2 regions of the Amycolatopsis sp. NPDC051128 genome follow, and region 1 is predicted to be linked to the other one. Evidence: riboswitches for the same ligand, from Rfam matches in the RefSeq annotation. Region 1 holds a riboswitch; the other holds the start of a gene.

Region 1 (5,709 bases):
GGGCCGTCGGCCGGGTTGCCGATCGCCAGCGAGCGGGCGATCGTGTCCGGCTTCACCGGCTGGACCACGTCGTGGCCGGCGCGGAACGCGGTCGACACCGGCGAGCAGCCGGTGGCCTGCGCGCCGAACACCTTGTACGGGCTGGCGTCCACGAGGCCGAGCTGGCCCAGCTCGCGGAAACCCTTGTCCACCTTGGTCAGCTGCGAACCGGAGGCGATCGGCACGACGATCTGCGGCGGGATGCGCCAGCCGAGCTGCTCGGCGACCTCGAAGGCCAGTGTCTTCGAGCCTTCCGAGTAGTACGGCCGGACGTTCACGTTCACGAACGCCCACTTCGGGTTCTCGCCGGCCAGTTCGGTGGCGAGGCGGTTGACGTCGTCGTAGTTGCCGTCGATGGCGATGAGGTCGCCGTCGTACACCGCGGTGGTCAGGATCTTGGCGCGCTCGAGGGTCTTCGGGATCAGCACGACCGACCGCCAGCCGGCGCGGGCGGCCGCGGCGGCCGTCGCGTTGGCCAGGTTGCCGGTCGACGGACAGGCGAGCACCTCGAACCCGAACTCGCGGGCCGCGGCCAGCGCGACGGCGACGACGCGGTCCTTGAAGGAGTGCGTCGGGTTGCCGGTGTCGTCCTTGACCCAGACGCGCTTGAGGCCGAGTTCCTTGGCGAGCCGGTCGGCCCGGATCAGCCGGGTCGCGCCGGGCTCGGTGTTCGGGATCTCTTCGACGTTGGACGGGACCGGGAGGAGCTTCTTGTAGCGCCAGATGTTCTTGGGGCCGGCCTCGATGTCTTCGCGGCGGACGCGGCCGAAGTCGTAGGCGACCTCGAGCGGCGAGAAGTCCTCGGCGGAGACGAATTCGGGGGCGAGCGGCTGCCGGTGGCCCTCTTCCTTCGACACCAGTTCGACGGCGGGACCGAGATCCGGGGTCTTCGTGGTGGAGGTCGTGCCGAGGGTTGCGGTCATCGCGAGGTTCCTTCCTCATCTGCCCCGCCGAAGCGGGCCGGAATTGGCACCGTGGTCGTCAGCTACCCCGCGATCGCGGGATGACGGGCTGTACGCCGGTTGCCGGGGCTTCGTCGGGCCGTTCCCTCTGCCCCTCTGGATGAGCGGTATTCAGTTGTCGGTGCGCACGCCGGATCAACCCCGGGCTGGCTACCTCGGCTACACCGTACGACATCGCGCTCGAGCCGTGCCACGGTGCCCTCTCGACATCACCGGAGCGGAGGCACGACGGAGCAAGTGAGAGGATTCACCGGTGACCGCGCAAGCCACCGCCCCGGCCCCGCTGCAGCTGGTGCTGGGCGAGGAAGAACTGCTGATCGAGCGGGCCGTCCGGGAGACGCTGGCCGCCGCCCGCGCGAGGGACGCGACGGCCGAGCTGACCCGGGCCCGGGTGTCCGATCTCACAGCGCCCGAGCTGGCGGAACTCGTCAGCCCGTCGCTGTTCAGCGAAGGCCGCGTGATCGTCCTCGAGTCGGCTCAGGACATCTCGCAGGAGCTGGCCGACGCCGTAGCGGCCTACCTCAAGGACCCGGCGGACGGGATCGTGCTCGTCGTCGTGCACACCGGCGGCGGCCGCAGCAAGGCGGGCAAGACGCTCCCCGCCGTGCTGAAGAAGGCCGGGGCCGAGATCACGGAGTGCCCGAAGCTGACCAAGCCGGCCGAGCGCGAGCAGTTCGTGCGGCACGAGGTGCGCCGGGTGAAGGGCAAGATCGACCCGGCCGGGGTGGCAGCGCTGATCGACGCCGTGGGCTCCGACCTGCGGGAACTCTCGTCGGCGGCGACGCAGCTGGTCGCGGACACGGGCGGCACTGTCGACGCCGAGGCGGTCCGGCGTTACCACCGCGGCCGCGCCGACGTGACCGGGTTCGCGGTGGCGGAGAAGGCGGTCAGCGGGGACCGCGCGGCGGCGCTGGAGTCGCTGCGCTGGGCGATGCAGCTCGGCGTCCCGCACGTCCTGGTCGCGGACGCGCTGGCCGACGCGGTCCGCACGATCGCGCGGGTCTCCGGCGCGGGCCGGGGCAACCCTAACCAGCTGGCCGGCGAGCTGGGCATGCCACCGTGGAAGATCCGCAAGGCGCAGGGCCAGTCCCGGGGGTGGAACCCCGACGGCCTCGCCACCGCGATGCGCGTGGTCGCGAGGCTGAACGCCGAGGTCAAGGGCGTCGCGGCGGACCCGGGCTACGCGCTGGAGCGCGCGGTCCTCCAGGTGGCGGCCGCCAAGGGTGACCACTGACCCCGGCATGAAGAAAGCCCCGGCCGAGGCCGGGGCTTCTCCAGAAACAGCCTGCTCAGAGCGCGTTGACGCGCTTCGCGAGCGCCGACTTCTTGTTGGCGGCCTGGTTGGCGTGGATGACGCCCTTCGAGACGGCCTTGTCCAGCTTCTGGGCGGCGTCGCGCTGCAGCTCGACGGCCTTGGCCTTGTCGCCGGCCTCGGCGGCTTCGCGGACCTTGCGGATCGCGGTCTTCACCGAGGACCGGATCGCCTGGTTGCGCTGACGCGCCTTCTCGTTCGTCGTGATGCGCTTGATCTGCGACTTGATGTTGGCCATAGGGCAACTCCTGTTTCACTCGGTGAGATCCGCCGCCGCGCTCGGGTGGCCCCGCTCGAAAGAGCGGGTTTCCTCCATGACGGAATGCCGCACGGCAACGACCGGTAACTTTAACAGCCCAGCTCGCCGCCGCCTCCGCCGGGCAGCGCGCGGTGCCGATCACCGGGAGTACGGTGGACGGCGGCAGTGCCTAGGGTTCCGTCACCGGTCCGCCCGGCCCGCAGGACGAGCACCACAACCAGGACCGGTGGGCCTGGTCCGAGCGGCACCATCGGCGGGCCCGGACGACCTGCCGTTCATCTGACGGGGCAAAAGCCTGGAGGACCGGGTTTCCGCATGCACGGAAACCCGTAAGGGGTCCCATGAACGCCACCGCCCTGTCCCTCGTCCTGGTCGCCGCCGTCGTACACGCCGGGTGGAACCTGGCCGCCAAGCGGATCTCCGCCGGCGGCACCCAGTTCGTCTGGCTCTACTACACCGCCTCCGCGGTCATGCTGCTGCCGGTCACGGTGGTCCTGCTCGTCGTGGAAGACGAACGTCCACAGTGGAGCTGGCTGCTGGCCGCGGCGGGCACGTCGGTGCTGCACGTCGGTTACGGCGTCGTGCTGCAGCGCGGGTACCGCGTCGGCGACCTCTCCGTCGTCTATCCCGTCGCGCGGGGCACCGGGCCGCTGTTGTCGGTGCTGGCCGCCGTCCTGGTGCTCGGCGAGCGCCCCGGCCCGCTCGGCCTGCTCGGCGCTTTCCTGGTGATCGCCGGGGTGCTGGTAATCAGCACGGGCCGCGAAGAGGGCACGGCGCGGGGCCGCCGCGCCGGCGTCCTCTACGGCCTGCTGACCGGGGCCGTCATCGCCGGGTACACGCTCTGGGACGCGCACTCGGTGACCGGCGTCGGCGTGCCGCCGGTCGTCTACTTCGGCATCGGCTCGGTCCTGCAGAGCGTGCTGCTGGTGCCCGGCGCGCTGGCCGGCCGCGGCGAGGTGGCCCGCATCTGGCGCGAACAGCGGCGTGAAGTGCTCCTCGTCGCCCTGCTGTCGCCGATCGCCTACATCCTCGTGCTGTTCGCGCTCACGATGGCGCCGGTGAGCCTGGTCGCGCCCGCCCGGGAGCTGAGCATCGTGCTCGGCGGCCTCGCCGCGTGGCTGGTGCTGGGCGAGCGTGACGCCGTGCGCCGGCTCGCCGGTGCGGTGATCGTGCTGTCCGGCATCGCCGCGATTGCGGCCGCCTGAGCACGTCCGGTAGGGATGTCGGATGGAAGTCCTGAAGAGCAGGCTGCTGATCCGCCCGCGCGACGTCGCCGCGACCACCGCGTTCTACCGCGACACCCTCGGCCTGGCCGTGGAGCGTGAGTTCCCCGGCGGCACCGTGTTCTTCCTCGGGCACGGCTCCCTGGAAGTCTCCGGCGAGGGGCAGGCGGGCTCGTCGCCCGATCTGGTGCTCTGGCTGCAGGTCCGGGACCTGGCCGGCGCCATGGCCGACCTGAAGGCCAAGGGACTGGAGCCGGTGCGGGACGCCCAGCGCGAGCCGTGGGGCCTCGACGAGGCCTGGATCGCCGATCCGGACGGCACGCGCATCGTGCTGGTCGAGGTGCCCGAAGGCCACCCGATCCGGACGGACACCCGCTAGGCGGGCTTGACGGCGCGCAGCTGAGCGGCGAGCGCGGCGAAGCCGGGCGGCTCCCAGGTCCACGTCTGCAGGTCGGCGAAGCCCGCGGCGGCGGCTTCGTCGGCCAGCACGTGCCTGCTCACGGGCAGCCACTTTTCGTGCGCCGACAGCAGCAGGCGCCCGCCGGGGCGCAGCACCCGGAACAGTTCGGCGAACCCGGCGGCGCGGTCGTCCCAGAGCATGACGTTGTTCACGGTCAGCACGACGTCGACGGACTCGCCGGGCTCGCCGGTACGCGCGGCCGAGCCCTCGCGCAGCTCGGCCCGGTCGCCGCACCGCTCGTGACACAGCGTGAGCATCTCGGAGGAGGGGTCGACGCCGATCGCGCGTCCGGCCAGCCGGGCGGCGGCGTCCAGGCCGACGCCGGGGCCGGGCCCGACGACGAGGACGGTTTCGTCCGGCTCGATCTTCGCCAGGTCGACGACGCGGTGTTCGGTGGCGGCGTTGCCCCGGGCCATCACCCAGCCGCCGAGGCGGCCGAGCGCTCCGGAAGGGTGACCGAAAGCACGGTCGAGGACGCGGCCGAAACCGCCTGGATCCGGCTGGGGAGGGGGTGCCGGCTGGTGCGAAGTGTTCATACTTCGAGGGCACCACGGATCACGCAGGCTCGCATCGGGGATGACCCCCACCCGCACCCGGAGCGCCATGGGACCATAGACGTGGCCATCCCCGACTTCCGAGGACTCAATCGAGTGACAGCGCTCAACAAGTTCGCCGACACCACCTTCACGCCTCCGGAGCTCATCCGGAACTTCTGCATCATCGCGCACATCGACCACGGCAAGTCCACCCTGGCCGACCGCATGCTGCAGCTCACCGGCGTCGTGGAAGAGCGGGCAATGCGCGCTCAGTACCTCGACCGGATGGACATCGAACGCGAGCGCGGGATCACCATCAAGGCGCAGAACGTCCGGCTGCCCTGGAACGTCGGCGGGCAGGACCACGTCCTGCACATGATCGACACCCCCGGCCACGTCGACTTCACCTACGAGGTCTCCCGGGCGTTGGAGGCGTGCGAGGGCGCGGTCCTGCTGGTCGACGCCGCGCAGGGGATCGAGGCCCAGACGCTGGCCAACCTGTACCTGGCGCTGGAGAACAACCTCCAGATCATCCCGGTGCTCAACAAGATCGACCTGCCATCGGCCGACCCCGACAAGTACGCGGGTGAGCTGGCCCACATCATCGGCTGCGAGCCGGACGACGTGCTGCGGGTCTCGGCCAAGACCGGCATCGGCGTCGGCGCGCTGCTCGACGAGGTCGTGAAGCAGGTCCCGGCGCCGGTGGGCGACGCCGACGCGCCGGCCCGCGCGATGATCTTCGACTCGGTCTACGACACCTACCGCGGCGTCGTCACCTACATCCGGGTCGTCGACGGCAAGATCACGCCGCGCGAAAAGATCAAGATGATGTCGACCGGGGCCACCCACGAGCTGCTCGAGGTCGGGATCATTTCGCCGGAGCCCAAGCCGAGCAAGGGGCTCGGCGTCGGCGAGGTC
Region 2 (5,709 bases), on a different contig from region 1:
GTCGGCGACGGCACGAAGGTGACCGTCGCGGTCGCCAAGGCCTGAACTGTCGTGGGTGGCCGGTAAGGTGAGAACCCGGCTGGCCACCCACGATCGGTGGGCGGCACCTTGGGGGAGGGGTACGCGGAGATGAGTCCTGCCAAGAGACGGGGCGTCCTGATCGGCGGCGCGCTGCTGGTCGTCGCGGTCGTGGTGGCGGCGTTCTTCCTGCTGAACAGCGGAAGTTCGACGCCCGAAGCGGCCGCGGGAGCGACAGCGGTGGAGAGTCCCGGCGCGCCCGATCCGAACTCGGCGATCACGGAGTACCTGCGGGACCTTTCCGCGAACAACCCCGACGCGGCGAGCCGGCTGACCGACGACGACGCGGCGGCCGCGGTCGCCCTGCGGGACGCGCGGAACACGCTGAACCCGTCCGCCGTCACCGCCAAGCTGACGGCTCTGCGGCCGGCCCCGGCCGGAGCCAAGCAGGCGGACGGGACGTTCAGCCTGTCGTGGGCGCTCAAGCCGGGCCAGGTCTGGACGTACGACGTGCCGTTCCAGCTCGCGCAGGCGGGCGGCAAGTGGCTCGTGCACTGGGCGCCGTCGCTGCTGCACCCGAAGCTCGAGGCGGGCCAGCGGCTGGTGATCAGCACGGCCGTGCAGGACAGCGTCGCGGTCGCCGACCGCGACGGTAAGCCCCTGCTCGTCAGCGGGGCCGGCGGCCTGCGCCCGGCCGACGGGGACCCGGCGCCGCTGCTGCGGTCCGCGCTCACCGGGCAGGTGACCGCCGCGAAGGGCAGCGGGTTCGCCGTCGAACGCGTCGACACCAGCGGCAAGAACCTCGAGACGTTGTTCGGCAAGGCGTCGGCCGAAGGCGCGAAGCCGCTGACGTCCAGCCTGAGCCTGGCCGCGCAGAACGCCGCCCAGGCCGCGGTGAACGGCTACCAGGGGTCGGCGATGCTCGTCGCTCTCGACACCGGCGCGGGCGACATCCTCGCCGTCGCGCAGAACGCCGCCGCCGGGAACACCCCGAAGGCGCTGAACGGCCTGTACGAGCCGGGCTCGTCGTTCAAGATCGCGACGTCGGTCGCGGCGGTCCAGCAGAGCGGGCTCACCGCGGGCTCGCCGGTCGACTGCCCCGGCGTCGCGACGATCGGCACGCGCACGGTCAAGAACGAGGGCTTCGAGCTGGGCGCGACGAACCTGCAGACGGCGTTCGCGCGGTCCTGCAACACGACGTTCGGGCAGCTCGCGCTCGGTCTGCCCGCCAACGGGCTGCAGAAGGCCGCCGACGAGCTGGGTCTCAACGCCGACTACGAGATCCCCGGCATCAACACCGAGCTGGGCAAGGTCGAACCCGCGGCGAGCAAGGACGAGCAGGTCGAGGACGGGTTCGGGCAGGGGAAGATCCAGGCCAGCGCCCTCGGCGGCGCGCTGATGGCCGCGACGGTCGCGTCCGGCAAGGCGATCACCCCGCGCCTGTGGCACGACCTGGACACGCAGGTGGTCAAGGGCTATTCGCCGCCGCCCGCGTCGGTGCTCGCCGAGGTGCGGAAGATGATGCGCGCGGTGGTGACCAGCGGCACCGGGAAGGCCGCGGCGGGCGCCGGAGCCGTCTTCGGCAAGACCGGCACCGCCCAGTTCGGCGACGGATCGGACGCCACCGGCTGGTTCGTCGGCTACCGCGGGAACGTCGCGTTCGCGGTGGTCCTCGAGGACTCGAACGACTCGGGCCCGGCGGTCCAGCTGGCCGCCCGGTTCCTCAAGGCCCTCTGACCCGCCCCCGCGAACCGACCCTCCGGGTACCCGCTTCGGCCGCCGCCGAAGTGCGGGCGTCGTACCGTGGTCGCATGGAGACGATCGCGCTGGCCGAGGTGGCCGCGGTACTCGCCGACCCGAGCCGCGCCACCATGTGCCTGGTCCTGCTGGACGGGCGGGCCTGGACCGTCGGTGAGCTGGCGAAGGCGGCCGGGATCGCGCTGTCGACGGCCAGCGAGCACGTCACCAGGCTGGCCGACGCCGGCTTCGTCGCCCGGGTCAAGCAGGGCCGCGCCAGCTACGTCCGGATCGCCGACCCGCGCGTCGCCGAGCTGATCGAGCACCTGGCCCAGCACGCCGAGCACCGGCCGGTGACCGGGCTGAAGTCGTCGCTGCGGGCGAAGCGGCTCGGGTTCGCGCGGACCTGCTACGACCACCTCGCCGGCGTGCTCGGCGTCGCCGTCCGCGACGGGATGCTGGCCACCGGCCTGGTCGACGCGGCAGACGGGCTGGCGCTGACCGGCCGCGGCCGCGAGGTGCTGGCCGGCCTGGGCGTGCCGGCAGCGCCGGGGGCCGCCGGGCGGCGGCCGCTGCTGCGCGACTGTCTGGATTGGACGGAGCGCCGGGACCACCTCGCCGGGGCCCTGCCCGCGGCGCTGCTCGACCGGGCGGTCGACGCCGGCTGGGTCGCCCACGACGGGCACCGCGCGGTCAAGGTGCTTCCGGCGGCGGCCAAGCCGTTCGCGGCGCTGGGCGTCGATCTCGACGCGCTGGGGGCACCCACCAGGCCTTAACACACTGGGTCACCGGCTCGGGGCAGCGGTACACGAACGAGTTAACCCGGCCGCTTCACTATCCTGAGGGCCCACGGCACCCGGGAGGAGGCGGCATGGACCAGCTTCCCGTGCTGCTCGGCGTCGGTGGTGTCGTGCTGCTGGCCTCCGTGCTCGCCGTGCGCGTGTCGATCCGGCTCGGCCTGCCCTCGCTGCTGCTCTACCTCGCGATCGGCGTGCTGCTGGGGGAGGCCGGCTTCGGCATCCGGTTCGACAATCCCGGGCTGACCCAGTCGCTGGGCCTCGCCGCGCTCGTCATGATCCTCGCCGAAGGCGGGCTGACGACGCGGTGGTCGGCGGTGAAACCTTCGCTGGGCCAGGGGATCGCACTGTCCACAGTGGCCGTCGCGGTGAGCATCGCGGTCACCGGCGCGGCTCTGCACTGGCTGCTGGGCCTCGACTGGCGGCTCGCGCTGCTCTGGGGCGCGGTGCTCGCCTCGACCGACGCGGCCGCGGTGTTCTCGGTGCTGCGCACGGCGGGGATCGGCAAGCGGCTCGTCGGCTCGCTGGAACTGGAGTCCGGCATCAACGACGCGCCGGCCTACATCGCCGTCGTGGTGCTGGCCGAGGGCACCACTGTGGACTGGACCCTGCCGCTGCTGGTGGTCTACGAACTCGCGGCGGGCCTGGCGATCGGGCTCGCCTTCGGCTGGCTCGGCGGGATCGCGCTGCGCCGCGCCGCGCTGCCGGCGACCGGGCTCTACCCGCTCGCCACGGTCGCGGTGTGCGTCGTGGCCTACTCCTCCGGGCAGCTGCTGCACGCGTCCGGGCTGCTCGCGACCTACGTCGCCGCGCTGGTGCTCGGCAATTCGCGGCTGCCGCACCGCTCGGACACCCTGTCGTTCGCCGAAGGGCTGGGCTGGCTCGCGCAGATCGGGCTGTTCGTGCTGCTCGGGCTGTTCGCCTCGCCGGGCCGACTGCTCGACGCGGTGCTGCCGGGCCTGGTCGCCGCCGCGGTCGTGCTGCTGCTGGCCCGGCCGATCTCGGTGGTGCTGTCGCTGGCGCCCTTCCGGCTGCCGTGGCGGGAACAGGCGTTCCTGTCGTGGGCCGGGCTGCGCGGCGCGGTGCCGATCGTGCTCGCGATGATCCCGCTTTCGGAAGGGCTGCCTGGCGCGCAGCGGCTGGTCGACGCGGTGTTCGTGCTGGTCATCGTGCTGACGTTGCTGCAGGGCGCGACGCTGGGGCCGCTCGGGCGCCGGCTCGGGCTGGCCAAGAAGTCCGAGGCGCACGAGATCGAGGTCGACTCCGCGCCGCTGGACGAACTGGGCGCCGAGCTGCTGCAGGTCCGGATCCACCCCGGGTCGAAGCTGCACGGCGTGTACCTGTCCGAGCTGCGGCTGCCGGTCGGGGCGACGATCAGCCTGGTCGTGCGCGACGGCGCGGGCTTCACGCCGCAGAAGACCAGCCGGCTGCAGGAGCACGACCAGCTACTGGTCGTCACGACGAGCAGCGTCCGCGACGATGTCGAACGCCGGCTCCGCGCCGTCGACCGGGCCGGGCGGCTGGCCCGCTGGAAGGGCGAGTCCGGCCGTTAGCCCGTTCGTGGTCGTGGCCGGGCCGTGACCGATCGGACGACTCGCCCTCGGCCGCGTACCTGGATGGACGGCACGAACGTTCCCTGTCCGGTGCTTGAGCCGGGTATCGCGCCAAGCCGGAACCGTGCCGCCTGTGAGCGGCGTCTCAGAATGTGGGGCGGGTTTGCCGTCGGGCGGCTTCTCGGTTACCTTCTGTGCCAGGTCATGAGTGCCAGCGCGAAGCCCCGGCTTGCTGGCCGGCAACCCTCCTACCGCGGTGGGGTGCCCCGGGTGAAGACCGGGCCGGTCGCGCAGTGCGACAGGCAAGCGCGGGCCCCTCGCCGGGGGTCCCCCGGACTGCCGAGGAGGCATCGATGACTCTCGCCATCGACCGCACCAGCACCACGACCCCCGCCGGAACCGGCCGCGTCAATCGCGCTGAAGTCGTTGCCGCGCAAGGCATCCCAGCCGTGGCCGGCGCGTCGCTGCGTGTTCCGCTCGTCACCGGCGGGGACGTCGGCTACGCCAACCTCGACCACGCCGCGAGCGCGCCCTGTCTCGACGCCGTGCGGAGCGCCGTCGACGAGTTCCTGCCCTGGTACGCCAGCGTCCACCGCGGCGCCGGCTTCGCGTCGCAGGTCTCCACCCGGCTCTACGAGCGCACTCGCGACGTCCTGCGCGAGTTCGTCGACGCGCGCCGGACCGACACCGTCGTGTTCACCCGCAACACCACCGACTCCTTCAACCTGCTCGCCCGCAGCCTGCCGCGGCACACCACGGTGGTCGTGTTCGACACCGAGCACCACGCCGCGCTGCTGCCGTGGCAGGGCCCGAACGTCCGGCGGCTGCCGACCCCGCGCACCCGCCTCGCCGCGGTGTCCGCTGTGGACGAAGCACTCGCGGATTCCCCGCAGGGACCGCGTCTGGTCGTCGTCACCGGAGCGTCCAATGTGACCGGTGAGCTGCTTCCGGTGGCGGAGATCGCGGCGGTGGCCCGGAAGCACGGCGCCCGCGTCGCGCTCGACGGCGCCCAGCTCGCGCCGCACCGCCGGATCTCCTTGCGGGAGCTGGACGTCGACTACGTGGCGTTGTCCGGCCACAAGCTGTACGCGCCCTTCGGCGCGGGCGCGCTGATCGGCCGCGCCGACTGGCTGCGCGCCGCGCGGCCGTACCTCGCCGGCGGCGGCGCGACCAAGCTCGTCACCGAGGACGCGGTGGTGTGGAACACCGGGCCCGAGCGCCACGAAGCCGGCTCGCCCAACACAGTCGGCGTCTACGCGCTCGGTGTCGCCTGCGAAACGCTGAGCCGGAACTGGGACGCCGTCGTGGCGCACGAGCAGGTCCTGCTCACCCGGCTGCGCAAGGGACTCGAGGGCATCCCGGGCTGCGCCGAGCTGCGGCTGTTCGACGCGCCGGTCGACCGCGTCGGCACGGTCAGCTTCGTCGTCGACGGCTTCGACCCGGGCTGGCTCGCCGCGGTCCTGTCGGCCGAGTACGGCATCGGCGTGCGCGACGGCGCCTTCTGCGCCCACGTCGCGGCCAAGCGGCTCATCGGCGTCGCCGGCGGCGACGGGCGGCAGGCCGTCCGGGTCAGCCTCGGCCTGGGCAGCACCGAAGAGCACGTC

The links. Region 1 has a riboswitch for S-adenosylmethionine ahead of thrC (threonine synthase). Riboswitches for the same ligand answer to the same signal wherever they lie in the genome.
Region 2: it holds a riboswitch for S-adenosylmethionine, as region 1 does, so the genes downstream of both, AB0M82_RS02485 (aminotransferase class V-fold PLP-dependent enzyme) here and thrC (threonine synthase) in region 1, are expected to answer to the same signal.

What each region holds. Positions count from the first base shown of each region.
Region 1 is NZ_JBFBBN010000038.1:51,840-57,548, forward strand. Features, by position in the region: gene thrC (threonine synthase) at 1-962, opposite strand, end outside; SAM riboswitch class I at 975-1,108, opposite strand; gene holA (DNA polymerase III subunit delta) at 1,255-2,235, shown strand; gene rpsT (30S ribosomal protein S20) at 2,291-2,551, opposite strand; gene AB0M82_RS31485 (EamA family transporter) at 2,914-3,777, shown strand; gene AB0M82_RS31490 (VOC family protein) at 3,800-4,174, shown strand; gene AB0M82_RS31495 (class I SAM-dependent methyltransferase) at 4,171-4,791, opposite strand; gene lepA (translation elongation factor 4) at 4,906-5,709, shown strand, end outside.
Region 2 is NZ_JBFBBN010000002.1:87,691-93,399, reverse strand. Features, by position in the region: gene ileS (isoleucine--tRNA ligase) at 1-45, shown strand, start outside; gene AB0M82_RS02500 (penicillin-binding transpeptidase domain-containing protein) at 130-1,755, shown strand; gene AB0M82_RS02495 (metalloregulator ArsR/SmtB family transcription factor) at 1,830-2,531, shown strand; gene AB0M82_RS02490 (potassium/proton antiporter) at 2,627-4,105, shown strand; SAM riboswitch class IV at 4,306-4,420, shown strand; gene AB0M82_RS02485 (aminotransferase class V-fold PLP-dependent enzyme) at 4,459-5,709, shown strand, end outside.